2 regions of the Candidatus Nitrosoglobus terrae genome follow, and region 2 is predicted to be linked to the other one. Evidence: predicted binding sites of a transcription regulator. Region 2 holds the regulator's gene; the other holds the start of a gene.
What was found. Region 2 encodes FliA, which starts transcription of late flagellar genes. Its sites were predicted from a motif close to GCTAAAGTTNNNNNNNNNNCNGCCGATA; they were not measured.
Positions count from the first base shown of each region.

Region 1 (15,214 bases), 100 kb from region 2:
ATAATTTTTTCATTATTCTCTTTCCTCTCTAACCTACCGACCTCTTTAAATAAGCAGGAAAGCAGGTGGATCCTTTCTGGATTAGGCAATAATTAGGCCTCATCATCGTGATAAAACTATCTATTAATATATTTTTAACTTTTAAGTATATAGCTAATATTTGCCCACTTATCTATTATTTATTACTAATCCATAGATAACATTAATTTGCTACTATCTTGCGCATAGTGTGCTAAAAATTTAAAAATCTTACTAAACACTCTCTTAATAATAAGTCAGATTTTTTTAAGGCACCATATTAATTATTCCCACTCATTAGCGTAATTATTAATTACTCGCATGTAATATAAAAAAGCTAATAATATGAAAAGGAGTTGAGGAAATTTAGCATAAGGCTACGCAGAAAAACGTAATAAATAACACAACTATATCCCTTTTTCAGAGATTAAACCATCAAGGATCTTTAGAGATCAGAATAGGGTTTTGCTTAGTTATATTCTCTCTAGATTCACATCGGTGCGTCCCTGAGGATTGCTTTAGCGATAATAATATTTGCTCGTGCATTCCAATGTGCATCATAAGGGCCAACTCGCATTTCTAGCCTAGTTGAATCCGAATATTGTTTTAAATCTTGAAAAGGATGAATTACTGCAATACCCGTTGCAATTGCCTGTTTATACATTGACTCCAGTGCAGGACTAATAAACTCTTCGCTACGATTAAGATTTCCAACTTGTGGATCAAGTACAATACCTGCTTTTATCGAGCTAAAACTTGTGAGATCTTGGAAAAATCGTTTAACCACTTGAGTTTCAGCCGACGAGAGAGGTGAGGGCCTATCATCTATTACTGTAGTGACATTAGCTCCCATATTTAGGGTAGAAAAAGGGTTAATAATCTTGGTTAAAGTTCCAGCTGATAACCTTAATACACCGAAAAAATACTGCAAGATAGCGGAGTGTGCAAGAAGATCTCGCAGAGCGCTATGAGCCAGCTTCTTCTTGTGAAAGAGTTCACCGTTTTTATCCAGACAGACATCTGTATAGGAAGCATGCTCACAAAGACTTTGGTGAACATCGGCGCGTTCAACAACAATCCAAAACTTTCTAATACCTAGCGTATCATATGCAAACCTAACTCGTTCAAGATAGTCAAACAAGCTGCTACCCGGAATCCCTAATGAAAAAACAGGGACACCATTACGTTCATTTTCAAGCTTTGCTGCCAAGCGATCTGATGGAGCAAGCATTGATTGCTCAACTAGGCTATCTCCTATCAGTGCAACAGCCCCCAATGAAGATGAAAATGACCGATTAGGAATAAACCCAAATTCGTTCGAGCGTTGTCGTTGAGGATTAAGAAAGTCCCACCCAGTAGCACTCTGAAACTCAAAGTTTGGTGGATAGGTCGTTATAAACGGATCAATGTATTGCCCCATATGAGTAGCTGTTGGCGTTGGTAAAACACGCAGCACCAGCTCCATAGCAATGAGTGAAACTAGCGATCCGAGGGCTAAGGGTAAAATTTTATGAAACATTAAAAGCTAAAATAAATAAATGGGCTTATACTGGCACGCAGCTCGTTAATAATGATTAGCGCTATTACCATAGTAGTCGCTGCCCCAGTACTGAACCAAGCAATCCATTGAGATTGGATGCAAACCTTAAGTAGTCGATCAAATAACATATTTGAATTTACTGGCAGCACTGCAATTAAACTCCATACCAGAATTAACCAAACACCACGAGATGTGCTTAATCCAGCATTAAACAAAACCTTTGGGAAAGAGTCGGCATCTACAATTGAGAACATGGCTGATAATATAATGCTAGCCGACGTGAAATCAGTAGCGCGAAAAAAGACCCAAGCTACAATAACAGCAAACATCGTCATTAACCAAGCCGCCAATGTAATAAAAGAGCGGGGCACTAGAAAAGCAAGATATCGGGTAAACGCGTTACCAACACTATGGTGCATTACTAAGTAAAGTCCATGCGCTCCTCCCCAAACTACAAATGTCCAGCTCGCGCCATGCCAAAGACCGCCAAGAAGCATCGTTACCATAAGATTAATGATACGTCGCAACTCTCCACGCCGATTACCCCCAAGTGAAATATATAAATAATCACGCAAAAAAGCAGATAAAGTCATATGCCAACGACGCCAAAATTCGGAAATATTGGTAGCACGATAAGGTGAAGCAAAATTGAAGGGTAGCCGAATTCCAAAAATCATCGATAAACCCACAGCCATATCAGAATAACCTGAAAAATCAAAATAAAGCTGTAACGTATAAGCAACCGCCCCTATCCAAGCCTCAGGCATAGTTGGCAAATGACTAGCCGCTGTAGCATCAAATACCGCATCAGCATAGGGAGCAATACCATCTGCCAGTATAATTTTTTTAATTAAGCCTAATGCAAATAACCCAAGCCCAGCAGCTATTTTTGCTATTTGAGGACGATAGATTTCAAGGCTTGCAAACTGAGGCATCATCTGGGCATGGTGCAGAATTGGCCCAGCAATTAAATGTGGAAAATAGGTAACAAACAATAAATAATGGATGAAACGATACTCGCGTGTTCCCTTTGTATACGTATCAACCAGAAAGGCTATCTGTGTAAAAGTAAAGAATGAAATTCCAATGGGCAAAATTACATCGATTTCGGACAAATTTAAATTGCTAATTGCCCGTAGTGTATCCAGCAAAAAATTTGCATATTTAAACCAAGACAGTAAGCTAAGATTAAAGATTAAGCCAAAAATCAATGCAATACGTGCAGATATTCCGCTGGAATTACTATCCTTGTCACGTAATCTGCCAATGACAACCCCAAACCCGTAGTTAACTACAATTGATACTAGCAATAATACAATGTATTTCGGCATCCAATAGCCGTAGAAACATATGGAGGCCAGCCCAAGCCAAGCCGATGCTGCCCGCGGATAGCGACCAAATATAAAGAAACCTGTTGCAACAATGGGCAGATATAGAAAAGAAAATAAGGCGGATGTAAAAAGCACAGCAAGAGGTAAGAAAGTTTAAGCTATTTCTGAAACTATTTGAAATTATTCGCGCTAGAGCTTATCTTAAATCAATCTAAGTAACAAAATTTCCATTCTTAAAGCGTCTTTACTAACGCAGCCCTATCTAGAGATCTGATTGTGAGTAACAAGGGTATCAACCAGTTTATCTTTTTCAATACGCCAAGACACTAAATAAACATGTAGCAATTCCAAAGATTGATATAGCATAATCATAGATATCAAATTTTTTCTTGCTATCGTATAAATCATAAGTATTGTTTTCTAAGTAAATACCCCGTAATTATCAGTACTCTAGCGAAAAATATCCTTATTCACCGCTTTTTTGACCGCCTCCTGTTTCGTGACGACATTACGGCGGATTAGATCCAACAAACATTGATCTAGGGTTTGCATACCTACACTCTGCCCCGTTTGAATAGCAGAGTACATTTGAGGGATCTTGTCCTCACGAATAAGATTACGAATGGCGGGCGTACCTACCATAATCTCATGGGCAGCTACTCGACCCCCACCTGCCTTTTTAAGTAGAGTTTGAGAGATAACCGCTCGCAGGGACTCAGAAAGCATAGAACGTACCATAGCCTTCTCCGTAGCTGGAAAAACATCAATAATACGATCAATCGTCTTTGCTGCTGAACTGGTATGTAAAGTACCAAAAACTAGATGACCTGTCTCTGCCGCTGTTAAAGCTAAGCGAATGGTTTCTAGATCTCGCATTTCACCTACTAAGATAATATCAGGATCTTCCCGTAAGGCTGAACGTAACGCTTCATTAAAACCATAAGTATCTCGATGTATTTCTCTTTGATTAATAAGGCTCTTTTTGCTCTCATGCACAAACTCAATAGGATCTTCAATAGTCAAAATATGCGCAAAATCATTCTCATTTTTATAATTAATCATAGCCGCTAGGGTAGTGGATTTCCCAGAACCTGTTGGCCCTGTTACTAATACAATTCCCCGAGAATTATTAGCAATATCCTTAAATCCGGAGGGAGCATTAAGTTCTTCTAAAGTTAATACTTTGGAAGGAATAGTGCGGAACACCGCGGCCAATCCGCGATTCTGGGTAAATACATTAGTCCGAAAACGAGCCAATCCAGGGATTTCAAAGGAAAAATCAGTTTCAAGGAATTCCTCGAAACTCTTACGTTGCTTATCATTCATGATACTGTAGATAGTGCTATGAATTTCTTTATGATCCAGAGCCGGTAAGTCGATCCGATGTATCTCACCATCTACCCGAAGCATTGGCGGAAGCCCCGCAGAGAGGTGTAAGTCGGAAGCAGAATTTTTCACACTAAAAGCCAGTAACGCAGTGATATCCATAAATTTATTCAATAATTTTTAAGGTATTTGGAGAATGGTCAGTTTTTCATTAGCAATATCGGTTAAACTTAACCAAACTAAAGTTATTCTGTTAGCTAGGAGGTAGCAAATAAAATATGGCACTGATTGAACAACAACTAGCACAAGTCCGCGCTAGAATTACTCAAGCTGAACAACGCTTTAGCCGCCCTGCAGGGAGCGTTACGCTGATAGCTGCCACTAAAACCTGCTCGGTAGATGCAATTCGTACGGCAGCCGCTTCTGGATTGCGATCTTTCGGTGAAAATTATCTGCAAGAAGCACTACCAAAAATTAGAGAACTGGAATCAGAACACTACGAATGGCATTTTATTGGCCCTATCCAATCAAATAAGACTCGCGATATTGCCACTCACTTTGATTGGGTACATAGCGTTGATCGCTTAAAGATTGCCCAGCGCCTTAGCGATCAACGGCCACCGGAACTAGGGGATCTTAATATATGCTTGCAAGTTAATATTAGCGATGAAGATTCCAAATCCGGCGTTATGCCTGAAGATCTTCCTAAGCTGGCACAAGAGATAGCCGAAATACCTCGACTCTCATTACGAGGATTAATGACTGTACCCGCCATTACCTCTGATTTTGAAGAACAACGCCAACCATTTCGAGCTTTATATCAGCTATGGATCGAGCTTCGCCAGATGGGACTAGCACTAGATATCCTGTCCATCGGAATGTCAGATGATTTGGAAGCTGCTATTGCTGAAGGCGCTACGTTAGTTCGCATCGGCACCGCCATCTTTGGCTCTCGACCACAAAAACCCCTTAAACCACAACAGCCCTTTTAATATTCTGTACCATTTCTGGATTTGAACATGAAGCTAAAAAATCAAGCCACAAATAAGCAAGCCCTTGCCTTTATCGGGGGGGGTCACATGGCCACTAGCCTTATTGGTGGCTTAATTGCTAATGGCTATGATGCCCAAGCTATTTGGGTTGCCGATCCTGATCAAAGTAAACTAGATAGGCTCTATCACCATTTTGGTATTAATACCACTTTGGATAATTTTCAAGCAGCCCAGAAAGCGGAGGTAGTTGTTCTAGCAGTTAAGCCACAACAGATAAAAACCGCGAGTATCGCCCTAAAACAACTAGCTACGCCAAGTCAGCCGTTGTGGATAAGCATCGCCGCCGGGATTCGAATTTCCGATTTAGAATATTGGCTTGGATGCTCAGCGCCCATTCTTCGCGCAATGCCCAATACACCCGCATTAGTTCAAGCGGGCGCCACAGCCTTGTTTGCTAGCCCTCAGACTACTTCCCAACAGCGACAGCTAGCCGAGTCTATATTACGAGCCGTAGGGATGACTTTATGGCTTAGCAGCGAACATTTAATGGAAGCTGTGACTGCGCTATCAGGTGGTGGACCTGCTTATTTTTTTCTGGTAATGGAAGCCATGGAAAAAGCGGCTATCCATTTAGGACTTGATCCAGATAGCGCCCGCTTATTAACCCTTGAAACCGCATTAGGAGCCGCTAAAATGGCATTAGAAAGTAAGGAGGATACTACCAGTCTACGGCGGCAGGTTACCTCACCGGGTGGGACTACCGAACGTGCTATTGCTACTTTAGAGAAATTTGGTATCCACCAAGCTTTTGCTGATGCATTGGAAGCTGCCCGTAATCGTACCCAAGAACTTGCCAAGGAGCTTGGAGCTACTCATGACCGGTGATTATTTTATTAATCCTTTAGTGTTTATTATTAATACGTTATTTAATTTTTACATCCTCGTATTAATGTTGCGCCTGATTCTACAATGGGTACGCGCTAATTTTTATAACCCAGTAGCAAAGTTTTTAGTTACTATCACCCAGCCACTACTTCACCCTTTGCGTCGTTCCCTACCTCCTATTGGTAACCTTGATACTGCCTCTATTGTCTTACTCTTAGCCCTTACCATAGTTAAACTGACTATTGTCTCAAGCTTAATATCAAGTACGCCTTCATTACCTTTATTACTTTTGGCAAGTATGGGCGATCTAATCGGTTTGGTATTTGAGGTTTTCAAGATTTCTATTATCATTCAGGCCATCTTAAGCTGGGTAGCCCCAGCCCCAGCAGCTTATAATCCTATCACTACCCTTCTATATAGCCTTAATGAGCCACTATTACGCCCTGCTCGAAATGTAATCCCTCTCATGGGAGGCTTAGATCTGTCACCGCTTGTCGTTTTGCTAGGTTTACAAGTAGTCTCTATGTTTATCGAGCCTTTATTTCCTCACCTTATCTGAGATTTTAATGGCTAATTCTTGGTATTTATGGGATCAGGATTCTCTGATTATTCAGGTACGACTCCAGCCAAGAGCTAGCCGTGATGAAATCATTGGCCTCTATAAAGATCAGTTAAAAATAAGAATTACTACCCCTCCAATAGCAGGAAAAGCTAATGCCTATTTAATCCAATTTTTAGCTAAATTTTTCCATACCAATAAAGATAGAATCCATCTACTTTCCGGGGCTACAAGCCAAAATAAACGTATACGAATTAAAAACCCAGATAAATTACTGCTCAATACGGTTTTGCAAAAAGCAAATATTAAATTATAAACCCCTAAATTTTTAGCAGCTTAGGCCGAAGATGACGTAATAAAAGCAATCCCGGAATTGCAATTAAGGCACAAAAAGAGAAAAATGATACCCAGCCAAAGCTTTTAGCAAAAAAACCCGCTGGTGCAGCGATGATAGCGCGGGGAATACCCATTAAGCTAGAAAGTAAGGCGTATTGGGTAGCTGTAAACTTCTTATTGGTTAAACTTGCCATAAATGCTACATAAGCAGCTGTTCCCATTCCTCCAGTTAAATTTTCAAAAGCAATCACCAAAGCAAGACCCAGCAAACTGTAACCATAACTCCCTAGCACGGCAAAACCTACCGTTGAAACTGCCTGCAAGATACCAAACAGCCATAATGACCGATAAATACCCATCCGTAGCATCAAAATTCCGCCAAGTAGACTGCCACAAACCGTAGCCCCAAACCCAAACCCTTTAGCAATCATACCGATTTCAGTGGTGGAGTAACCTAAATCTAGGTAAAAAGGAATAGTCATATGACTTGCCATCGCATCCCCAATCTTATAAAACAGAATAAAAAATAGAATCAGTACCGCATTTTGGCGTTGAAAATACTCTAGGAAAGGATCTACTATAGCTTCTCGTATGGTTCTCGGTGTATCGATAAAAGTTTTAGGTTCTGGCGCTAGTAATGTGGTTATTACACCAACCAGCATGATGAGTGCCATCAACTCGTAAATCTGAGGGAAAGATAAATAATCAGCCAATATAAGCCCCCCACCAGAGGCCAACAGCATACCTAATCGATAACCATTCACATACAGGGCAGAACCTAAACCTAGTTCATGATCAGTTAAAATTTCTCGGCGATAAGCATCAATAACAATATCTTGTACTGCTGAGAAAAAGGTAACCAACAAAGCAGCTCCAGCAACATTGATAGGGCTAACGGCGGGTTTTGTAAACCCTAGCCCGACTAACGCTAAAATAAGACCTATCTGTGCCCATAATAGCCAGCCGCGACGCCGACCCAAACGACCCAACTGATAACGATCTAAAAAAGGAGCCCAAAAAAATTTTAAGGTATAAGGCAGCCCTACTAAAGCAAATAAACCAATGGTAGTCAGATCAACACCTTCCTGCTGCATCCAAGCCTGTAATACAGAGCTTGTAAGTAAAAGAGGTAGCCCACTGGAAAAACCCATAAAGAAGGCTACAATCATATGTTTTGAAAAGATAACAAGTAGGTATTTCCGCCACGTTCTAGCCAAAAAAAAATCTCCAATATTAGAAGCCATTCGTTATAAGAAAGAATTATAATTCCATCGACCATAAACTGATCATGATTGCTTAGTGATTTATAGACTAAACTAGATAGGTTTTTAGTTTAATACGTGAGAAAAACTATGAGTTCAAGATTATTTTATATAGTAATTACTGCCATACTGAGCCTAGTTATTGGCTCTATTAGCTTTGCTGTCGAAGGACCCGCATTAGATAAGCTTAGAACTATTGCTGATAGGGCAGGCAAAGGAGATCCAGCAGCACAATCTGCTTTTGGATTCTTGTATCAACAAGGACTTGGTGTACCTCAGGATTATACGAGAGCTCGCCAATGGTATCAGAAAGCTGCAATGCAAGGCGATACAGAGGCACAGGTTAGGCTTGGATCTTTATACCAATATGGTTTTGGTGTACGTCAAGATTACGCTATAGCTCGCCAATGGTATCAGAAAGCAGCGATACAAGGTGATGCAAATGCACAAATCAAGCTTGGATTTTTATACCAAGAAGGCTTTGGTGTACGCCAAGATCACGCAAAAGCTAATCAATGGTACGAAAAAGCAGCCGCCCAAGGTGATGCAAATCTACAATCTGAAGTCGGGCTTTTATATGAACTTCGCCAAGATTTTGTAAAAGCCCGCCACTGGTATGAGAAAGCAGCTGCACAAGGTGATGCAAAAGCGCAAGCTAAGCTTGGATCTTTATATCAGTACGGCCTTGGAGGAGTACGTCAGAATTACACGAAAGCTAAGGAGGAATATGGACTCGCTTGTGATAGAGGTGAGCAGACAGGATGTGATAAATACCGCGAACTAAATGAGAATGAGTTTTAAGAGTCCTTTAGGGAGATCGGTACGAGTAAGTACCGATTTCCCAAGGATATGAGTACCGCTAAAAATAAACGCGCCACCTTCTTGTTATCAGTGGTAGTAATTTCATAAAGTTTCCAAGAAATGACATTCGTTAAGAGCACCCATTTTATCTCTGACTGTATCCTATAAGTAATGATTTGAGCTTCTTCATTCCCTTGAAGCTTTGAATTAATACGTTTAGCCTCAATAACGATAGCATCGCCTTCCCCAACTGAAAGGATATAATCTGCTCTTTCTCTTCCATTTTTATTATTATTTATCTGTGGTTCATCCGGTGTTTCTTCTATTCTATAACCTAGAGCATCCTCTAGCAGGCGATTTAGAATCCTCCGAGTACTAGCCCCATTCCAGTTCTCCTCAAAAGCACGTTTAATGATAGGTAACTGAGCTTCAAATTTCTCTCTAATAACAATTCTTTGCTCATCTATCACTTCCTGCGGAAATTGCCGTGCCAGTTTCTCTTGAAGTTCTTGAAGCGCTATTTCATTTTCTTTTAAATCACCTTCCTTAATCTCAGCACCAAAATGCTCAGCAAGGGCTCTCTGGCCACCAACAAACCCTTGGCTAACAGCTCTGAATTTCAACCCTTGCTCATGTCGGTAGATTTCCCCTAATATTAGTGCAGCTTCATTTTCAATATTATCAATCAGCTGATGCTGATATTGAGCGAGAATGTTGTTATTACATACTATACGTAGGGTAAGAGATTCTAAAATATCCTTTAAACTTTGATGAGAATTATTCATAGCCAAGTAAAAAACAGTTTTTGTATCTCTTCTTACTTTAGTTAACTGAACTAAAACACAGCTTACATTGGCTATATCGCCTTAATATTCATAATCTTAAGTAAAAAAATATAATGAAAAACTATCAAATTGAGTTCATTACATTTGCACTCAAAAAAGGAGTCCTACGCTTTGGGGAATTTACCTTAAAATCAGACCGAATTAGCCCTTATTTTTTCAACAGCGGGCTATTTAACAGTGGTGATAGCCTAGGGCATCTAGGCCGTTTTTATGCTCAGGCAATCTCTGCATCAGGGATCAAGTTCGACATATTATTTGGGCCAGCCTATAAAGGTATTCCTTTAGCGGCAGCAACAGCTATTGCACTGGCAGAACTATATGGGCAGGATATTGAATATGCTTTTAATCGCAAAGAAATTAAAGATCATGGTGAGGGAGGTAATATCGTAGGCGCTTCGCTTCGCGGTAACCGAGTACTCATTATCGATGATGTGATTTCTGCCGGCACCTCAGCACGAGAATCCCTAACAATTATACACGCTGCTAACGCTACCCCTGCTGGTGTAGTTATCTCGCTAGATCGTCAAGAAATAGGGCAAGGAAAACAGTCTGCAGCTCAAGAAGTTACAGCACAATATAATATTCCTGTAACCAGTATTGCCCGCCTAGAACATCTTATTGAATATTTGGAAAAAGATCCGATGATGGAATATCAACTTCATCAAATGCGCGCTTATCGTAAGCGATATGGAGCAAAATCCTAGCCAATAATCAGCTTAAGACCCACTAGCAAGGTAACGGTCTCAAAGCCTCTTTTAATCCAGCGACTACCTTTTACAAGAGCAAGATGGGCACCTAAATAGCCTCCAAGCAGAGAACCAATAAGCAAGGCGGGCAGCCAAGACCACTGAATATTCCCTAACCAACCCAGTGTTAAAGCACCAATACTATTCCAAAATAAACCCACTAACACTAATGTATAGGCTCCAGCTTGCTTATAGTCCAACCCAAACCATCTCACTAGCCATAAAGTGGCAAACAAACCGGTACCCGAGGATAAAGCCCCATTTAATAGGCCAATTAGAAATAAAATACTGCCACCGATTAAATACCCGCACCAGTGACGGTTTAAAGTTTGATGAACTTGCCCTAACCCTGGTTTAAGTAAGGAGTAAATGCCTAGGCTTAAAGTTAAGCCCCCTAGTGCTAACTCCGCAGTACGATCAGGGATATTAAGGATTACATTTGCCCCCAAAACGACTCCAGGTAAACCACAGGCAAGAACAAAAAAAGCAAAGGAACGATCTAAAGCATTATTCCTGAGATACCGTAAAGTTGCGCCTGCTCCTAAGGCCACTGTGGCAACTTTATGGGTAGCTAAAGCAATACTAAAGGGTAATCCTAAAAAAATAAGCGCTGGTAATTGTACTAATCCTGCTCCACCGCCGCTAAAGGCTGAAAATAAATTAGCCAGCAGGGAAATAAGAAATAAAATACCTTGATCAAATAAATACATGCGTACTTGGAATCAAAATCAAAAACAGCTTGATTTAAATTCCACAGGATATCAGGAATTAAATATTACCATGAATAAACGTACCTACCCCTTGATCGGTAAAAAGCTCTAGTAGTACCGCATGCTCAACTCGACCATCAATAATATGGACTGATTTTACACCACCTCCTACCGCCTCAAGAGCGCATTGCACTTTAGGTAGCATTCCCCCTGAGATGGTTCCATCAGCAATTAGGCTTTGTGCCTGCCCAGCAGTAAGACCTGTAAGCAATTCTCCATTTTTATCTAACAGGCCTAAGATATTGGTGAGTAAAATTAATTTTTCTGCTCGTAAAGCCTCTGCTATTTTTCCAGCGACAAGATCAGCATTAATATTATAAGAATAACCATCTTCCCCCATTCCAACCGGAGCAATAACCGGAATAAATCCACCTTGAATAAGCGTATCTACAACACGAGTATTAATCTGCTTTACTTTACCCACATAGCCTAAATCAACAAACTCTGCATTATCTATCGCAAAATTAATCGTATCTCGCCTTAGATGCAGTTTTTCAGCTTGAATCAAGGCGCCATCTTTTCCCGTAAGGCCAACAGCCCGTCCCTCCTGTTGATTGATAAGATTTACAATTTCTTTATTAACTTGACCGCCAAGCACCATCTCCACCACATCCATGGTTTCTTTATCCGTTACTCGCATCCCTTGAATAAATTCGCTCTGCTTACCTATACGCGCTAGCAAGCGCCCGATTTGTGGCCCTCCACCATGAACCACAACCGGATTAATGCCCACTAACTTCATCAAGACCACATCCCGAGAAAAACCACTTTTAAGATCATCATCAACCATGGCATTACCACCATATTTAATGACCACTGTTTTTCCTACGAAACGCTGAATATAAGGAAGTGCCTCGGTAAGTACCTGAGCAATATGCATGGCACGATCAGGCGTTAAAATCATCAGTATTTAAGCGCTTATAAACTTTAAAGATTTGCTTAAAAAGGAAATACTAAACTTGAATCGACTTTCAACATTAAATGTCTAAAATTCTCTTTAATCCGCTCTAGCGCTAAAACGTTATCAGCTTCAAAACGTAAAACTAAACAAGGAGTGGTATTAGAGGAACGAACTAACCCCCAGCCATCCTCAAAATCTACTCGTAATCCATCAATAGAGGTTATTTCAGCCTGTGGAAACTCCGCTTGGTTTAGTAACCTCTCCATAAATTGGAAATGATCCCCCTCAGCCATTTCTATTCGCAATTCTGGTGTACTCACGGCATCAGGCAAAGAAGCAAATACTTCTTTAGCGCTTCGAGGATCAGCGGCTAAAATCTCTAGTAAGCGAGCTCCGGTATACAGTGCATCATCAAAACCAAACCAGCGCTCTTTAAAAAAGATATGGCCACTCATCTCTCCAGCCAAAAGTGCACCTGTTTCCTTCATCTTGGCTTTAATCAAAGAATGACCTGTTTTATACATGATCGATCTCCCACCATGCTGGGTAATAATCCGATCTAAATGACGAGAACATTTAATATCGTACAGAATAGTTGCCTTAGGATGCCGAGAAAGAATATCAATTGCATACAGCATTAGTTGACGATCTGGCCAAATGATCCGCCCCTCAGAGTCAACTACGCCTAGACGATCTCCATCACCATCGAAGGCTAACCCTAAATCAGCTTTCGTTGCTTTGACTTTACCAATCAGATCTTCCAAATTTTCTGGCTGGCTAGGATCAGGATGGTGATTAGGAAAGTGCCCGTTAATCTCGCAATATAATTCTATAACTTCATTTCCTAATGCCCGTAACAACTGCGGAACCACTTCTCCCGCAGCGCCATTGCCGCAGTCCACCACAACCTTTAAAGGTCGAGCAAGCTTAATATCATTAGCTATTTGTTGCAGATAGGCAGGTACCATGTCCAAAGTTTGTAGATCGCCAACACCCTGAGCATAGCTGCTCATCTCAATTCGGCGGCGTAATGCTTGAATCTCCTCTAAGGCTAATGTTTTACCGCCTAGCATAATTTTCATACCGTTATAATCAGGTGGGTTATGACTTCCAGTAAGCATAATCCCTGTGCCCGTATTTAAATGATGAGTAGCAAAATAAAGGATAGGCGTTGGTACTAAACCAATATCAATCACGTTACACCCCGTCGCACGGAGACCCTCGATCAGCACCTGAATTAATTCAGTACCAGAAAGACGTCCATCCCGTCCAACAATAATAGTTTGCTGACCTATACTAACAGCTTCACTACCAACTGCCCGCCCAATGTTATAGACTATTTTAGAAGTTAATGTTTTTCCTACTACACCACGAATGTCATAGGCTTTAAAAATAGTAGGATCGATAGTACCGTCCAGTTTAGGAAGTTTTTCTTCCACCTTTATATTCCTCATCATTTAAAAAATTAAACCTCGGTAATCTACTACCTAAAAGTCTATATTTTTATCTTCAATTAATGCTGGCCTGTATGACCAAATCCGCCTTCTCCTCGCTGGGTAGGTCTGAAACGCTGCACCGATTCAAATTCTACTTGTACCACAGGCATAAACACCATTTGTGCAATACGCTCTCCCATCATAATCGTAAAAGGCGCTGCCCCCCGATTCCAACAAGAAATCAAAACTTCGCCCTGATAATCACTGTCAATAAGACCTACCAGATTACCTAACACAATGCCATGCTTATGTCCTAACCCAGAACGGGGCAGCAGCATGGCCGTTAACCCCGGATGAGCAATATAAATTGCCAATCCAGTAGGGATAAGCGCAGTCGCCCCCGGAAATATCGTTAAAGAATCGTCTATACAGGCTCTTAAATCTAATCCAGCGGCCCCTCCCGTTGCATACTCTGGCAAGGGAATCTCTTTACCAAGCCGAGAGTCTAAGATCTTAAGCTGGATTTTTGGCATCATAATGTTTTGCAATTAATTTAATTAGCATCCGAGCTAAGTGGATCTTAGGAGCTGTAGATAGTTCTGCTTTACCACCAGACCATATTACCGTTAAAGTGTTCTCGTCCATATCAAAGCCTTGCCCATTTTTAATACTGTTAGCAGCAATCAAATCAAGGTTTTTAGCCTTAAGCTTACATTCGGCATTAGCTTCAAGATTGTCAGTTTCTGCCGCAAATCCAACCATAAAAGGCTTATTAGCCAATCTTCCTACCTGTTCAAGAATATCTGGGCTTTGCTCCAGCACTAAGATCAAATTTTGGTCTGTTTTTTTTATTTTTTGCTCTACCTGCTTAACGGGTCGGTAATCAGCCACTGCAGCACAACCGATCAAAATATCTACCGCGGTTATTTGAGCAAGCGTAGTCGTATACATTTGCTGGGCGCTTTCTACTTGGAATCGTTCTACGCCTAGTGGTGGATCAAGGGCGACCGGCCCGCTAATCAGCACCACTCGAGCCCCAGCTTCAGCGGCAGCAGCAGCTAGCGCGTAGCCCATTTTGCCGGAGCTTCGATTGCTTAAAAACCGCACCGGATCTAAAGATTCTCGAGTAGGTCCAGCCGTTACCAATACAGATCTACCAGCTAAACAAGGCGCGGTAAAGGATCTAATTACCCTTTCTAATAGATCTTGGGATTCTAGCATTCGCCCTAAACCCCATTCACCACAAGCCTGACTCCCCCTCGCAGGCCCCCACACTTGCACCCCTCGGGAATGTAAAGTTGCAATATTGTTCTGTGTTGCCGCAGCTTGCCACATTTGCTGATTCATACTAGGTATTACCGCTACAGGAGCAGAAGTAGCTAGGCATACAGCAGCCAGTAAATCATCAGCTAAACCTTGAGCCAACCTCGCCAAAAAATTAGCTGAGGCCGGCGCTATTAACAGTA
Region 1 covers NZ_AP014836.1:60,452-75,665, reverse strand. The annotation lists gene TAO_RS00405 (hypothetical protein) at 1-13, opposite strand, end outside; gene TAO_RS00400 (hypothetical protein) at 509-1,537, opposite strand; gene TAO_RS00395 (MBOAT family O-acyltransferase) at 1,537-3,024, opposite strand; gene TAO_RS00390 (type IV pilus twitching motility protein PilT) at 3,340-4,377, opposite strand; gene TAO_RS00385 (YggS family pyridoxal phosphate-dependent enzyme) at 4,494-5,207, shown strand; gene proC (pyrroline-5-carboxylate reductase) at 5,235-6,092, shown strand; gene TAO_RS00375 (YggT family protein) at 6,082-6,651, shown strand; gene TAO_RS00370 (DUF167 family protein) at 6,659-6,967, shown strand; gene TAO_RS00365 (AmpG family muropeptide MFS transporter) at 6,972-8,156, opposite strand; gene TAO_RS00360 (tetratricopeptide repeat protein) at 8,340-9,050, shown strand; gene TAO_RS10020 (TerD family protein) at 9,047-9,910, opposite strand; gene pyrE (orotate phosphoribosyltransferase) at 9,949-10,599, shown strand; gene TAO_RS00345 (sulfite exporter TauE/SafE family protein) at 10,596-11,351, opposite strand; gene argB (acetylglutamate kinase) at 11,410-12,315, opposite strand; gene TAO_RS00335 (phosphomannomutase/phosphoglucomutase) at 12,351-13,751, opposite strand; gene dut (dUTP diphosphatase) at 13,826-14,281, opposite strand; gene coaBC (bifunctional phosphopantothenoylcysteine decarboxylase/phosphopantothenate--cysteine ligase CoaBC) at 14,262-15,214, opposite strand, start outside.
Region 1: a site for FliA is predicted at 4,434-4,461, ahead of TAO_RS00390 (type IV pilus twitching motility protein PilT). Genes of this name have one in related genera too.

Region 2 (15,214 bases):
TTCTATCTGCTCTTGCCGCTGCTTTGCTTCTGCTAACTGATCCCGTGCCTGTCTAATCCGAGGTTGCTGCTCCTGTAGCTGTTTATCTAACCCCGCTAAGACCCCCTCTAAGGCGGTTAATTTTGCCTCTCTTTGCGTTAGGTATTGCTCTAGATCAAGAAGAGAAGTACTATCGCCCGATTGATTTAAAGGAGTAATAACCCTATCTGTACTTGTGGACGCAAGATCTTTGTTTATTTTCTCTATCTGAGCCGGTATCAGCTCAATAGCCTGCCTATAAGCACTAACATTATCTTTATAAGTCTTAACCGCCTGTAAACGTTCCTTTGCTAATCGGTATAGATCTAATAATTTTTTCTTCTGTACACTATCTAATCCTTGATCCTCTTCTATCTCCTTAATTTTACCTTGAACTTGCGCTAGTACCGCACCAGAATCTAGATGGGTAATCTCAATCGCCGGCGTTGCTAAAGAAACTCCAATAGCTTCTTGCCATAAAATAAGCATAAAAAATAATTTTAATAGCCATATGCTGATATTACTTAAACTTATCGTTTGCTTCATAACAACCGATGAGTTAATTATTGCTAATACTCAGCAAAACTAGCCCTGTATCCGTTGCTTAATTTTCCCAGCTGTTTGACGTATTTTTTGTAGCCACCGTCTCGCCCAAGCAAACTCAATAGCTAAAATACCCAATCCAATTGGGATGACAACAACAGCCGGGCCAGGTAATACAATCATTGCAATCCCAACTAAAAGTACCAAAGTGCCTGAAACCAATACCACAATTTTCCGTGCTTGCCGATAGCTAAGAACGGCTAAGATAGCTACATCATTAAAAAGAGGCTTCTTATTATGAGAATCTGTAGGTAATACAGCTATTGAGGCAAGGATACTAAACGTAAGAATAGTGCTGATAACAGCTAAAGAAGTAATATTTGGAATAGGATAAGATTGAATGAATATTATTTTGATTGCTAGATAAGCAAAAATAAAAACCAAACCCAGCTTAATATAACGCAACCGATCTATATAGTCTTTAAGGGTAAGGTAAAGTGCTCTAAAACCGAGTAGGGAGAACGCGTTACTGGTAAATACCAAAAAAGGATCTTGACTCACTACAAAAGCCGCTAGGGTAGAACTAAAAGCAAAGATTAAATGACTGCTCGCAATTAATCCCCACGCAAGTATAAAGGGAGTTATAGTCTGATTCCCCCATATAGGGCTAAAGAAATTTTCCCCTTTAAAATTATCTGTAATTGGATAAAATCTCATTGCCAATAAGATTAATGGATTATGCCCTATGATGACTTTATCTTGGTGGATGATAAGCGTTTTTATAGCTATCATGATGAGTACCCATCCAAATAGATAATTCATCCAATGGAAGCGGTATATCAATACAACACCTAGTGCAATCATACCCGCCCGTAATCCTAGTACACTTAGGGTACTCCATTGCAACATACGATCTTGCTCCACCAAGGGCACTTTTAAGTATAAAAAGATCGTAGTAACCGCAAAGATATTATCTACAGATAGGGATTTCTCTAAGAGAAATCCAGTAAAGAATTGAATAACAGCCTGTTGTCCATTAGCCGTATGGGATGGTAGATCAGCCCACCCAAACCAGTTATTTTCATACAAAAAATATATAAAAATATTAAAACAAAGGGCGGGTACTCCCCAAATAATTACCCAAGACAAGGATTCTTTAGCAGGTATTGTGCGCGTCCGTCTAAGGCTAGGAAGAAAAAAATCTAAAATGGATAACCCAATAATGATCCCAATAGATCCAATCCAAACTAAGGACTCCATTACTTAATTATCCCTAAATCTACACCTAAAGATTGCCGCTAACCTCCACTTGATTTTTGATTTTTATTAAAATTAACATTAATAGCCCAGTGCTTGCCTATAAAAACAATTAAGCTTTATTTATATTGATAAAGCGCATATAAAAATTTCTTTGCATTTTGTTAATTTTAAGAAAATCATTATGCACACTAATACTATAACCATTAATAACGCAGCAGCTCCAATGAAAAGACGATTAAGAGAGTGGCTAACTTGATATTCTCTTAATCGTCTCCTAAGCTGAGTTCTAGCTCGACGATGCTGAATCACCTTAGGAGATTCAATATTACGCCGATCTCTAATAATACGTCGCTCAAATGACAGACCTAGCTTCTTAGGTTTGCGACGATCGAACCCTGAGCGACGATCCCGCCAAAGATACTTAGATTCATAGTAAGCTAGGATGGAAGATTTTACAGCTTCTTTACTATACTTAGATAGCATAAAACTTAACTGTAAGCTTTCAGTACTTAGCATAAACAAAAACTCTTAGAATTATAATAATTTAAATCTATAGACTAGATCTATTACTAGACAACACTAGGTATTACCCGGTGATCGGAGCTAACGGCTAGCGTGTCACAACCGCATCTGTAAGATTACTTTAATTGCAATCTTTACACTCCCATTCTCGTATATTTAGCGGCAGTTTCTCACCTATTACACCACACTCAGAGCATACACCGGTGGTTTGGCTCTATTGTGAGGGCCTTTTATTTTTCGGAATGCCTGTATTTTTTCTATGCAAGATATATCATACCAATATTTCAGCGGCAAAGAAGCGCATAAGTTAAGCAAATTTTATGCCATTAAACTTTAGCTACCTCCATCTCATAGCTTTTTAAAGCCAAATCTAGATTATTTTTCTTGATTTAATTAAATTATAAGGCGGTACTTCATAGGAAGTAAGACCGGCTAAATACTTTAGCTTAACCACTGGCGCAGGCGCGCACGAAGGCGTAGTACGGCTTGGCCATGAATCTGGCTCACTCGCGACTCACTAACCCCCAATACTTTACCTATCTCTAAAAGATTTAAATCTTCGACATAGTAAAGCGACATGATCAGTCGCTCCCGTTCTGGTAGATTTTCAATAGTTTCCACTAATGCAGATTGAAAGTTTTCGTTCTGTAATATTCCGCTAGGATCTTTTAAAGAGGTAGTAGGCAGGTTAACATCTTCATTTTCTCTGAACTCATCAAGGCTAAGTACTTGATAGCTCCCAGCATCCTGCAAGAGTCGATGATATTTATCAAGAGATAATCCTAGCTCTTTTGCCACTTCATGATCCCTCGCCTCCCGTCCCTCCCGATTCTCAACCTTTCGTATTGCCTCAGTAACTTGTCTTGCTTTACGGTGGACAGAGCGTGGAGCCCAATCATTGCGGCGGATTTCATCTAATATGGCACCACGGATACGGATTCCAGCATAGGTTTCAAAGCTTGCACCCTGGGAAACATCATAATTTCGAGCTGCTTCCAATAAACCAATCATCCCAGCTTGAATAAGATCATCTAAGCGCACGCTAGGCGGTAGCTTAATCGATACATGATAGGCAATACGCTTAACTAACGATGTATACTCAATAATGACATTATCGATATCTTTTTGGGTGCACGCAGCAGTATAATGGGCAATAACAGCATTCATACTAATCCTTCCTTATCACTTGCCCTAACATAGCTGTTCATTAATCCTTCTAGGAAATACACCTTTAACCAAGATTGTAAGTTATTTTTAATTTTCATCAGTTATCTCTCTACTAAAAATTACCTTAGTTCTATTTTTTTATATTTATATATCTCTACTCGAAGTAGATCCAAACTAAACATATAAAAAATCACTATTAATATTCCTATATCCCCAATAGCCTGCTTTTACAGCCACTCATTCACGTTTAAATAAAGAATAAGCAATAACTGTTCCAAATCACCAAAATAATATTAATTATTTATTAACCCATTGATAATAAATAAATATTTTATTATTAATCTAAGCTAGTATATAAATAATATGACGGGATTTTGACTTTATAGCACCTAACCCGCCAAATATTTGGCATATTATCTATAGCATCACAGAAAGCACTGCTAAAATGCAGGTAATAGATGACTGTCAATCTTGTGGTATTACGGCTTTATTGAGCTGAGATCTTTTTACTCAATCAATGATTGATTAGAGGATCTCTATAGAAATAGCGGCAGGTTTGTACGCTTTACCAGAAAACCACATACTTGAGGGCATAAGATTAATCTAGTAGAAAATCATTGTTACTTATAATAATTTATAGATTTTTATGTCTGCTTTGCTCCCGCATATTACTTTAAGAAGATGTTTGCGATTTTCTAGAGGAGTTCGGTAATCCTAAAATTTCTAAAATCTCAGGTAGAGCTGTTACTAACGAATACTGAGGATTATAACCGAGCTCTTTTTTTATTTTGGCGCAGCTATACCATGCAGATCCGGTTATTTTGTATAAAACCTTAGAGTCTAAAGGCATCTTCCTTTTCAATATCGACCCAGCAAGATCACCTATTTTGGCACTTACCCGCAGGATCCAAATAGGAAAAACCCATGGAGGAATGGATCGATCCAAAGCTTGGCAAATCAATAGGTACATCTGACGAGAAGAGTAAATATAATCATCAGTAACAATATAAGTTTGGCCATGAGCCTGATGGTTTTCAACGGCAAGTAACATGGCCTGCACTACGTCCTCTACATGAACCATTGAGCGTCGATTCCCCGCTTCAGACAGCGGCGGGAACCAGCCCCGAGCAACAGCCATCGCCATCCGAGGAAGATTTCCTTTACTATCACCCCCATACACCATAGGGAGTCGTAAATTACAAACATGCATGTTATAGGCACGGCCAGATTCTAATACAATCTGCTCAGCGCTTAATTTCGCCCGACCGTAAGCTGTCTTAGGGGCAGCTAAACTTAACTCATTCAGACAGCTCTCTGTCCCCTCACCCATAGCTTTTACACTACTTATAAAAATAAATCGCTTAACACCTGTTTTTATGGCTAGTCGAAGTAATTCTCTGGTACCTTCTACTATTAATTTTTGGTGTAGCCGTTCCGCCTCACCTGTTTTATCATCCTCAGCAAAGCTGCCACTCGCTAAATGAAAAATAGTATCTACTCCCTCGCATACATCCTCAGGTAGCTGGGGTATCGCTAAATCCCCTTGAAACATTTCTAACGAAGAATCACTCCATATCGCTTTAGCTTTATCGGTACTTCTTACCAATACACGAATTGATACCGATCTTGAAAGTAATGTAGCCACCAGGCGTTGGCCAATAAAACCCGTTGCCCCAGTAATAAGTAGCTTCATTCAGGTTAGATACCCTATTAATTAGCGGCTATGCGCCTGTTTTGTTACGATATCCGATGGGGGATCGACTCTTTCCAAGGGAACTCTATGTGATGAGATACCGGAAGATCTAGCAACCGCTGGCTTCTTCTTACATTCAACTACTAATTGCTCTAGTAGGGTTAATCCAGCTAATACACAAAAACGACCCCAAACCGTACTAATTACTAAACTCATAAACAGCAGGGAGTATTGCTGGCGAAAAAATTTCTGGTAAAAATACACCATCCCCTTATGTTTATGCCACAATACCCGAATAGGCTGATACTTACTACAAGTACCCTTATAATGAACAATTTCTACACTAGGAACAAATAAAATTCCCCAGCCTGCTTGCTGAAATCGCATACACCAGTCCAAATCCTCGCAATGGAGAAAATAATTCTCATCCAATAATCCGACTTGCTGTAATCCTTCTTTTCGAACTAGCATAAAAGCACCAGAGATGGCTTCTATTAATATTGGATGAGTCGGTAAAGGTTCATGGGCCAAAACAAACCCACGAAATTTTGGATGATGAGGCAAAATTTTATTTAAATGCAACACGCGAATCAAAGATCGCCATGGCGTCGGCACTCGGCGACGACACCCAGCTTGCTCAGTTCCATCAGGATTTCTAATTAAACATCCCACCATACCTACTTTGGGATAGGTCATCATAGACTCGATAAGACTTGAAAGGGTATTAGGACGAATAATACAATCTGGATTAAGGAGCAATACATAATCCCCCCTTGCCTGCCTTAAAGCGATATTATTAGCTCGCGCAAAACCTAAGTTATAGCCATTCTCAATAAATCGAACTTGAGGATTTTTACCCACGACCCCACGTAAACAGGCAATACTGTCATCTTGGGAGCCGTTATCTACAATGATCACCTCTATAGGAATATTCGTTTTTAGTACTGAGGATACTGCCTCGCTTAGTAACCATCCTCCATTAAAATTTACAATAACCACTGAGACTAAAGGATGATCTTTAGCCTCATTAGCATCTAGTCCATATACCTCACCTACAGTTTTCATAAGTAGATTTGCTCATATCATTTTCTTTAACTTATTATAATTAAACTAGATTTACTATAATTAGGGAAATTTAGGAGGATAATAAATATGATGGTCAATAGCCTCAATGATCAGGTCATTGGCAACCTCGTTATCCCAATGAGTCAGCCCTTTACCTTGCTGCTGCCATGACACTAGCCCATTTATTAACATTAATTTTCTAGCCTCGATGGCATCATAAACCTCAGCCGTTATATTTATATTAATCTTCAGCATCGCAGCAAAAAAAAGAAAGAAAAAACATTTAATTACCCATGGTTTTCTTAAAAATTCAAAGATAGATAAATAAATGATGGCACAAAACAATAATGAATAGATTTTATAACGAGAAGATAGCGCCTGCTCCATCCCTAGCTGGTAACGACCATTGGCTACTGCTGCCGCACTCAAAAAAATAAAAACTAGAAGCCCAAAAAAGGTAATATTTTTTCGATATAACCCCGAAGATATTAGCCAACTAAATAACCCTAAGCAAAATAAACCCACAGTAAATGGTGTGCTTGACCATGATCCAAAAAATAAAACTAAGTAATTTAAAATTGGATCAATAGTGGAAAGCACGCCAGATTCATGGGGGCTGAAATCTAAACTTACATAATGATAAAAATATAGAATACTGATAATTGCGGTTCCGATCCCCCAATACATCCCGGTGGTCAATCTATTTTGAAGGATAAGAAGAAAAGCCCCTACATAGAGCACTAATAGCCCATTACCTTGGGTAAAAACGGCTAAAACCCCAACAAAAAATGCAACTAAAGCCCACCAAGAGTCAGGGTCTGAGGAGCGAGTTAAAATAAAAATAGATAAAAAGGACAGTAAAATGACGGGCAAGCTAGACAATGCTGCCAACGCCCAAAGCGAGGCTTCAAAATAGGATAAATTAAATATTAAACATATGGCAGGTAAAAAATAGAGTATCCGCCATCTAAAATCTTGGCATTGATCTGTAAAAAAACTTAAAAATAAAATTATCGCGATACCTACTAAGCTAAGATTACCCAGTATAATCAGGGTAAAAAAATTAACCTCCCCCGTTAATAGTACGCTGGCCAAAGTAATTAAACGGGCGAAGACAACACGATGCTCATTATGGAAGGAAAATAGTAATTTAATTTTCTCAACTAGAGAATCGGCATCAATAATATGAGTAATTACTTTTAAGTGAGTATAATCATCCCAATATGGGATATTGACACTATTTTGATAAACAAGAAAAAAATAATACCCAACGATAAAAACTATCGTCATCAACGCTAAAAAATAAGCGAGTGATACTAAGCTAGCGATTACCTTTGCGCTATTATTCATCCATACTTTAGGTAAAATTCTAAAAAAGATCATCGCATATAGCCATGCCTAATGAGTAGTTCTAACTGTAGGGTGATGGCTAAATAATCACTAACCCTGAAGCAATAAGCGTCTTAACCGATAGTGCCAACTTGCAGGTAACTTACGCTCTATCCACGTGCCAAAAACCGTATAACGGAACCGTAGACCATACCTTATCATTGCGCCTATCACCTTCTTTATACGAGGTAATTTATTTTTAATATTATCCACCCCTGTCCCATAACAAGCCCCCTCATATACCCGCAGTGGAGATATTCTTTTTTGTAAGGGAATTGGAGCTAAGGCCAAGAACTGACTATATAAGCTTTCTATCTTATTAAGCGCGACCTGCTCATTATTGTTATATTTATGCTTTTTCATTTCAGTGATAGGGGATTTTTGATCCATCTGGTAGGTCAAATCCACAATCTGATCCAAGATTTTATCTACATTTGTCCAATCTTCCATGAGCCAGCCTACGCCCGTTTGCTCAACCCTCTCTTTTAAAGCCCCTATCGGAGGCACTAAAACTGGTTTACCCGCTGCCCATGCCTCTGAAAGGGTATAGCTGAACGTTTCAGGCCCTATGGAAGGGAAAACCACAAGACAAATATGATAATGATCCAGTAAGCTGGCAAGATTTTCTTGTGCATAAGGGCCGTGTACTGTTAAGACGTAGTCCTTACTCTGATACGGTTTATATTGGCGATCCGTATAACCAATCACCACCCAGCGAATAGGCAACTTTCTATCCCGCGTTTTAGTAACCAGCTGCTCCAGATTTCTTGCTCCTTTAACTGGCCCAATGGCACCCATCACGCCAATATGTTTCACCCCATCCTGAGGAAGTAAGAAACACTGAATCCCCCCCGTTAAAGATTTTTTGGATTCTAAGCTATGAACATTAGGCATTTCTTCAACTTTAATCTCAGGGAAATACTGGCTAAAAGTATTTTTAGCCCATAGAGAGGGAGCAAAGATAAATGCGGCTTTAGCAAGAAATACTTTATGCTGGAGCCGCCACTGTTTAATACGCATACCGGCAAAAGAGACCTGTTCATCAAGGCACTTTTGACACTGAGTTACCTCCGTCACCCCTCCACAATAATGACCGTTGCCATCTAAAAAATTAACGCTCGGGCACGCTAGAAAAAAATCATGGATACTAAACCCATAAGGAATATGGGTTTGACTAAATGCTGACAGCAATCCATCTCGACAGCCTGAAAGCTGATGAATATGGCATAAGCGAATATCTAGCCAAGCGCAAATAGATTCCAAAAACACTACCCACAGCTCATCTGCGCGATAGGGAAAATGATAGCTTTGCTCCTGATAGCAGCTTGGATCAATCACCTTGACTATCCATTCTCTTTCTAAAGCAATCAATAAGTAATGTCGAAATTGTCCTGCCATTAACTCGGCGATATTTCGAGCATACTTCTCCGTGCCGCCCCCATGACCATGGAGTATATGCAAAATCCCAAGTTTCTGAGGATTGGATACTATCTGCAAATGGGTTTGAATCATATGCCGAATGGGCCTGATAGGATCCTGTGCTATAAATCGCGCGACCTGAGTTAAATAACTGGGGTGTTTCTTTAACAATGCAGCCATTTGCTTTTCTGCCAACTCTTTTTTTTCTTGACCAAAAGAGCCGCTTCCCACATGAGCCACATAAGCGTTGCTACAGAGTACATTACGATAACCAACTTGCCTCGCCCGTAGGCAAAAATCGTTTTCTTCCCCATAACCTTTACCAAAGGTTTCTACATCAAATACCCCAATTTTGTTAATTAAACTACGACGTATATATAGGCAAAATCCCACGCCTGTTGGAATATCCAAATCAATAGGCACTGATGCTGCTTCTATGGCGCGATTGATCAATGCTAGGTCTTCAGGCATTGGATTTTCACGGCAAAACTCAGGAAAGGAGCAAATTTCAGCATTATTAGAAAAAGGGGTTATAGTGCCTATCTTTGGATCAGAATCAGCGCAGCGTTTAAGTTTACCTAACCAGTTTTGAGTGACTAACGTATCAGAATTTAAAAGCACCACATCATTTTTGCTAACCTTCATCCCACGATTAGCCGTCGCAACAAACCCTTGATTAAGTTTATTTTTCAGCAAGAGAATATTGGGATTATTTTTTTCCTTAAGCGTTTCAAATAACGATTCGATTCTTAAATCGGTTGAGGCATCATCTATTAAAATAAGCTGATATTTCCTCTCGGTGTGCTGATCAACGCTCGCTAAACAAGCGATAAGATGCTCATAGGCATTATAGATAGGAATAATAATATCGATAGTTTGGGCGTTCATCGACCTACAATCTCAATGATCTTTAACCACCAGCGCTTTAACGGTCTCAGTGGCCTACGGATCCAACTCCGCCAGCTATCTCGGTATCTCAACTGAAACTCTAGCGACTTAATCAACGTTTCATAGTATGACATCTGGTTATTTTGCCGCTCCACCGTCCGGCTGATTTCCCGCAGTTGAAAATGATGGTGCACAATTAATCGCTCTTTCTCGTTTAGCTGCTCAGTGATGTGTGCCAGTAGTTGCTCATTCTCCTGTTGCTGTCTATCTTTAAGCGCTAGTAATTTATCTTTTTCATGGGCTTGCTGGTTTTGGAGCGCGATGAGCTGCTGCTGCTGGATAAGCGCTCTATCTCTTTGTCCTAAACATTGAGTGAGTGCCATAAAATCTGCCGATATTGGCCATGAGAGTATTAATGCTAACGTACCTCCACCCTTTAACGGTTTTAAATCAGATTCACTCAGGGGTAATTCAATATAAGGATCCTCCCCTGTTAAGAGCATATTGGTTCCAAAAGAGGTCACTAACCCACTTGCAAACTCAACCTGATGAGTTTCTTTGGTTAATAACGTAGTAATATTTTCTTCCCATCTCCAAAGACAATTTTTATCACTATCATAAAGCGCTATTTCATATAACCGCAAAAAACCGGGGCGATCAGCTAAATCTATCCGTATTCCGCTAAGTAATTGCTTGGTGAGCGGAAAAGAAAATTGGATAACCTGCCGCTTATCGCCAATAACACCCAAAGCTTGAATACTGTTTTCCTCTTGATATTCTTCCCCCTCAAAACGCCAATACATCTGCGTGGAAAAATAAAATTTATTCACGCCCTGATGAATAGCATTTAAATTTGCCGCCTGCTGCTCTGGGGTCACTTCCACAATAAACTGATAGGTTAAACTATCTGGATAAGCTGCTAGTAGACGATAAATAGCGGGGGGTAAGGTATCTAAATAATAGTGCTTAAACTCACTTTCTCGTAAATCGTAACGCACCGTATCTATTGAAAGCACGGCTAGACCTGATGCTGTTAACAGTGTTAATAACGATTGACGGGTAAAAAAGCGTACGTGGGTAGTATCCAATAACCCTTCTGGGCGATAGCGAAATTCCCCTGCTAACAGTTCAGCAATTACACCGGCATGGGCAATATTGGGAACAGAGAGCATAGCTCGACCTTCAGTGCCCAACAACGCTGGCAACTGAGAAACAATAGCTTCTGGATTTCTTAAGTGCTCAAAGATATCGGCAGCAACAACATAATCATAGGACTCAGGAAAAAGGGCCGCTAAATCTACCTGTTCTAAATCAGCCTGCAGAAGATTGCGATAAAAGGGAGCCGCAATCTGAACTTGTTCTAGGCTTAATTCCACCCCATCCACAGTACACCCTAGGATAGTAGATAAATATTGACCTAAAATCCCAGGACCTGTACCTAGATCAAGTACTCGGCTATGAGGGCGTATTAAGCGTGCAATCTTGGCTAAGGAGTCCTCTCCTTGAGGATCAAAGTTTCGTTGATAAATATAGGCTTCTGCTGCTGGAATGACTCCAAGCTTCTCCGACGAGGTATCCTTGCTCATTTTAGCGATCTGGGCTCTTATACCAAAAAGCCCATTGCTTTTTAGGCCCATATCCCCGTCGATAATGGGAGATCCTAGCAGGATTGCCTACAGCTACGGCATAGGGCGGTATCTCTTTAGTGACCACACTACCGGCCCCTACTACACTCCCTGCGCCTAAGGTAACGCCTTGCAATAGGGTACTGCCTGCGCCAACCCAAGCCCCTTGACCAATATGGATAGCCCCATAAGTAATGGGGTTACGAGCAACGGAAGACTCACCCCGATGAATCTCATGGCCTGCAGATAAAATACGCACATGAGCCCCAATGAGCACTTCCTCTTCAATGATCAATCCGCCTTCTCCCGAAATATAGCTCCCCACATTAATAATCACCTGATTACCCAGATCCAGTCGTGCTACTGATGATAGGCTCACATCTCCTAATACGAGCCGGGTATTATCAAATAAGATGACCTGGTCCCCAAGAAATATCCCTTGCCCAGAGTGAGCGACTCCCCGCCTCATCACGCTGACGCTCGGGCTAATTCGACAGTCTTTGCCCAACCGATCAATGCCTAGGAAACTGGTGACTGGATCGGGAAAACCCAGATCAAACACCATTTATAACAGTAGCCCCCCAAAGATCTTCCTTAGATGACCATAGCGCCAATAAGTAACGCCGATACATACTGTTCTCCTCGGACGCTTCTTGAGCATCTAAAAACGCTAAATACTCTTTAGGGTGAGTTAAACCGCTGACAACATCCAGCAGCCTATCAAAAAGTGTAGAAAATAATGGTGAATAAGCAATTTTATGCTCCTTAGCCCTGAGTACTATTTTAATAGATTCCTGTTCAGATTCTAGGGCGCTCTTAGTAGCAATGGCTTGAATCCAAGGCGAATCGGTATAACACGCTAGAGTTTTAAAACCCGCTCCTTGGAGATAGAGATTAAATTCATCCGGAGTACAAAATTGATTACGTGCTACATCTTTACGCTGACGATGATCCGATCTCGCCCAGTGATTTACCTCCAGCTCCCAGCGTTTCCAGCCTACAGGATGGGCTAAATTCCATGTTTCTACATAAATCAGGCCATGGGGATTTAAAACCCGATAAAGTTCTTTTAAATAAAGGAATAAATCCTCCTTATCTAAATGACAAAATACCGCGATAGAATAGGCCCGATCAAAACTCTCATTCTCTAGCATCTCTAAACTGGTACGGTGTAATTGACAAAATCCCGTATTTGTCTGGCCAGCTAATCGCGCTTGGGCGACCTTAAGCATATTGTGAGAGATATCAACTCCTTGCCAATAACCACAATAAGGGGCTAACTCTCGACCAATGCGACCCACACCACAGCCCAACTCTAGCACCCGTTCACTCCCTTTAAGAGTAAGTGCTGCTCGAACTAAATTTGCGCTCCATTGGCCGGTCAGCTGAACAATACTTTCATTAGCACTACCATCCACCGCAGCAATCGCTCCGTCGGTAGTGCTAGCCTGCTGATCCCAAAAATGACTGTAACTATCAAATGCCATTAATCTACTGTCCTCTACCTGTTTATCCTAGGGAGATGCCCACGCGTGAGCTAAACAACATAACCCAAGCTCTCGGGTCTGCCCTGTCACCTGAAAGGCTTGTTCTATGGTATCAAACAACCTTAAGCCTTCTGGGTCCATGGCATGAGCGCGAAGGGTATATTTTCCAGGAAGTAAAGGCAATTGAAAAAATGTCAACCGAAATCCAAACTGATGGGGGGCTAACTTATTTAAGGTAAAACCATCTACATCAGAGATTAACCCATAAATCGCCGCTCCATCGGTACGCACAACTCCAATGGCAACCACGGGAGGCCGATCATCTGGAGAGTATAGTTCCCCGTTAACAATTAAATCTTCCCCCATGGCAATTAGAGCAAGCTCTTCGCCTGCTGCTCCAGAAATCCTTAACGCCGATACTCGATAGAGGGCTGTCGATATCTGCTCTTTTTTAAGGCTATCAACAGCTTCCTGCTGAGATTTACCCTCATGATAGGCCAAATAATCTTGGGTAACTTGAAAAACTTCCCCACAAGACACCAACCGCCCACCTTTAATCCAAGCCGCTTTTTGGCACAATTTCTGAACATGGAACATGCTATGGGAGCACAGAAGCAAAGTACCGCCTTGGTTCAAGTAATTTTCTATCCAGCGAATACATTTTTTTTGAAAAGATTCATCGCCTACCGCTAATACTTCATCGGTAATCAATAACTCTGGCCGCAAAGCGCTTACCAAGGCAAACCCAAGCCGTACCACCATCCCCGAAGAGTAATGCTTAATTGGCTCATCAATATAAGCACCAATATCCGCAAATTCAATAATCGCGTCTAGTTTTTCAATAAGCTCTGAATCGCTCATTCCCATCAGTGCCGCTGAGAGCCGAAGATTCTCTCTACCACTGTACTCAGGATGAAAACCAGCCCCTAACTCTAACAACGCGCCTATGCGGCCAAAGACCTCTACGGTTCCCCTAGAGGGTTTCACCACACCGGCAATATGCTTAAGTAAAGTGGATTTGCCAGCTCCATTTTCGCCGATAATCCCTAAGGATTCCCCTTGATATAGATGTAAAGAAATCTCCTGTAGCACCGAATAACCTGAATAATCTTGCCGATTCTTGAGTATGGCCCAAAACGCCTGTAACCGATCCCTAGAGGTACTCAGCTTTGGGTACACTTTACTCACTTGATCTAACTTCACCAGTAATTTAGGCACCATCCTTACAAAAACTCCTCAAACCGACCGGCACAGCGGCGGAAAAAAGCCAGCCCAAACATAAACACCAGTACGCTGCTCCCTGCTGCTATTAGATCTACTCCAGTAAACTCTCCTTGACCAAACATCAATAACGCCCGCAACCGATCAAAAAAATAACTTAAGGGATTGGCTAGAATCAAAGTATGGAAAGGCGCTGGCACTAAAGACACCGGATATAAGATAGGGGAAGCGTAAAACCAGAGCATCAGCACTGACACCAGTCCATGCTCAATATCCCGTAAAAATACCTGTAAGGTGGCCAATACCAACGCCAACCCTAAGGTCAATAAAAATAACATGCCCAGTAATATCAGCACCCAAGGTAAGGTACTCAGATAAAGATCCGATCCTAAAATGGTTAATACCGCTAGCACCAACAAAAATCCCGCCCCGTGGACGACATAGCTACTCCCCACGGCGGCATAGATAAGTATTTCATGGGGCAAGGCAATTTTTTTAATCAGCCCCGCGTTGCTGGTAATAGCCCCTAGCGCCCGCTGAATAGCTTCCTGAAAGGCCAACCAAGGCCACAGCGCAATGGCTACAAAAGTGATAAAGTTATGCTGAGCCAGCTCTGGAAAACGCACCCGAAAAATAGTAGTAAACACTAGAGCATAGAGGGCGAGTTGGGCAAGGGGTTGCACCAAAACCCAAAAATAACCACTGAGGCTCCCCAGATAACGACTGTTAATTTCCCGTAGCAGTAATTGCTGAAAAAGTGCTCGATACTGCCTCATAGCTCCTTTAGCATCAGTGGCTTAATCCTACAATAATCACTGATGGGTAATCGCCGCTATGGCTGCTGCCTTAACCGCCGCCTCTATTGCCGCCGCCCCAATGGGCACCTGCGGTGATGCGGCGATGATTGCAGCTGCTGC
Region 2 covers NZ_AP014836.1:163,468-178,681, reverse strand. The annotation lists gene TAO_RS00900 (mechanosensitive ion channel domain-containing protein) at 1-507, opposite strand, end outside; gene TAO_RS00895 (TerC/Alx family metal homeostasis membrane protein) at 604-1,821, opposite strand; gene TAO_RS00890 (hypothetical protein) at 1,942-2,337, opposite strand; gene TAO_RS00885 (RNA polymerase sigma factor FliA) at 2,785-3,510, opposite strand; gene TAO_RS00880 (NAD-dependent epimerase/dehydratase family protein) at 4,184-5,203, opposite strand; gene TAO_RS00875 (glycosyltransferase family 2 protein) at 5,225-6,268, opposite strand; gene TAO_RS00870 (hypothetical protein) at 6,329-7,618, opposite strand; gene TAO_RS09815 (glycosyltransferase) at 7,709-9,964, opposite strand; gene TAO_RS09810 (class I SAM-dependent methyltransferase) at 9,961-11,550, opposite strand; gene TAO_RS00860 (acyltransferase) at 11,552-12,154, opposite strand; gene TAO_RS00855 (class I SAM-dependent methyltransferase) at 12,144-13,076, opposite strand; gene TAO_RS00850 (ABC transporter ATP-binding protein) at 13,104-14,297, opposite strand; gene TAO_RS00845 (ABC transporter permease) at 14,300-15,073, opposite strand; gene TAO_RS00840 (hypothetical protein) at 15,110-15,214, opposite strand, start outside.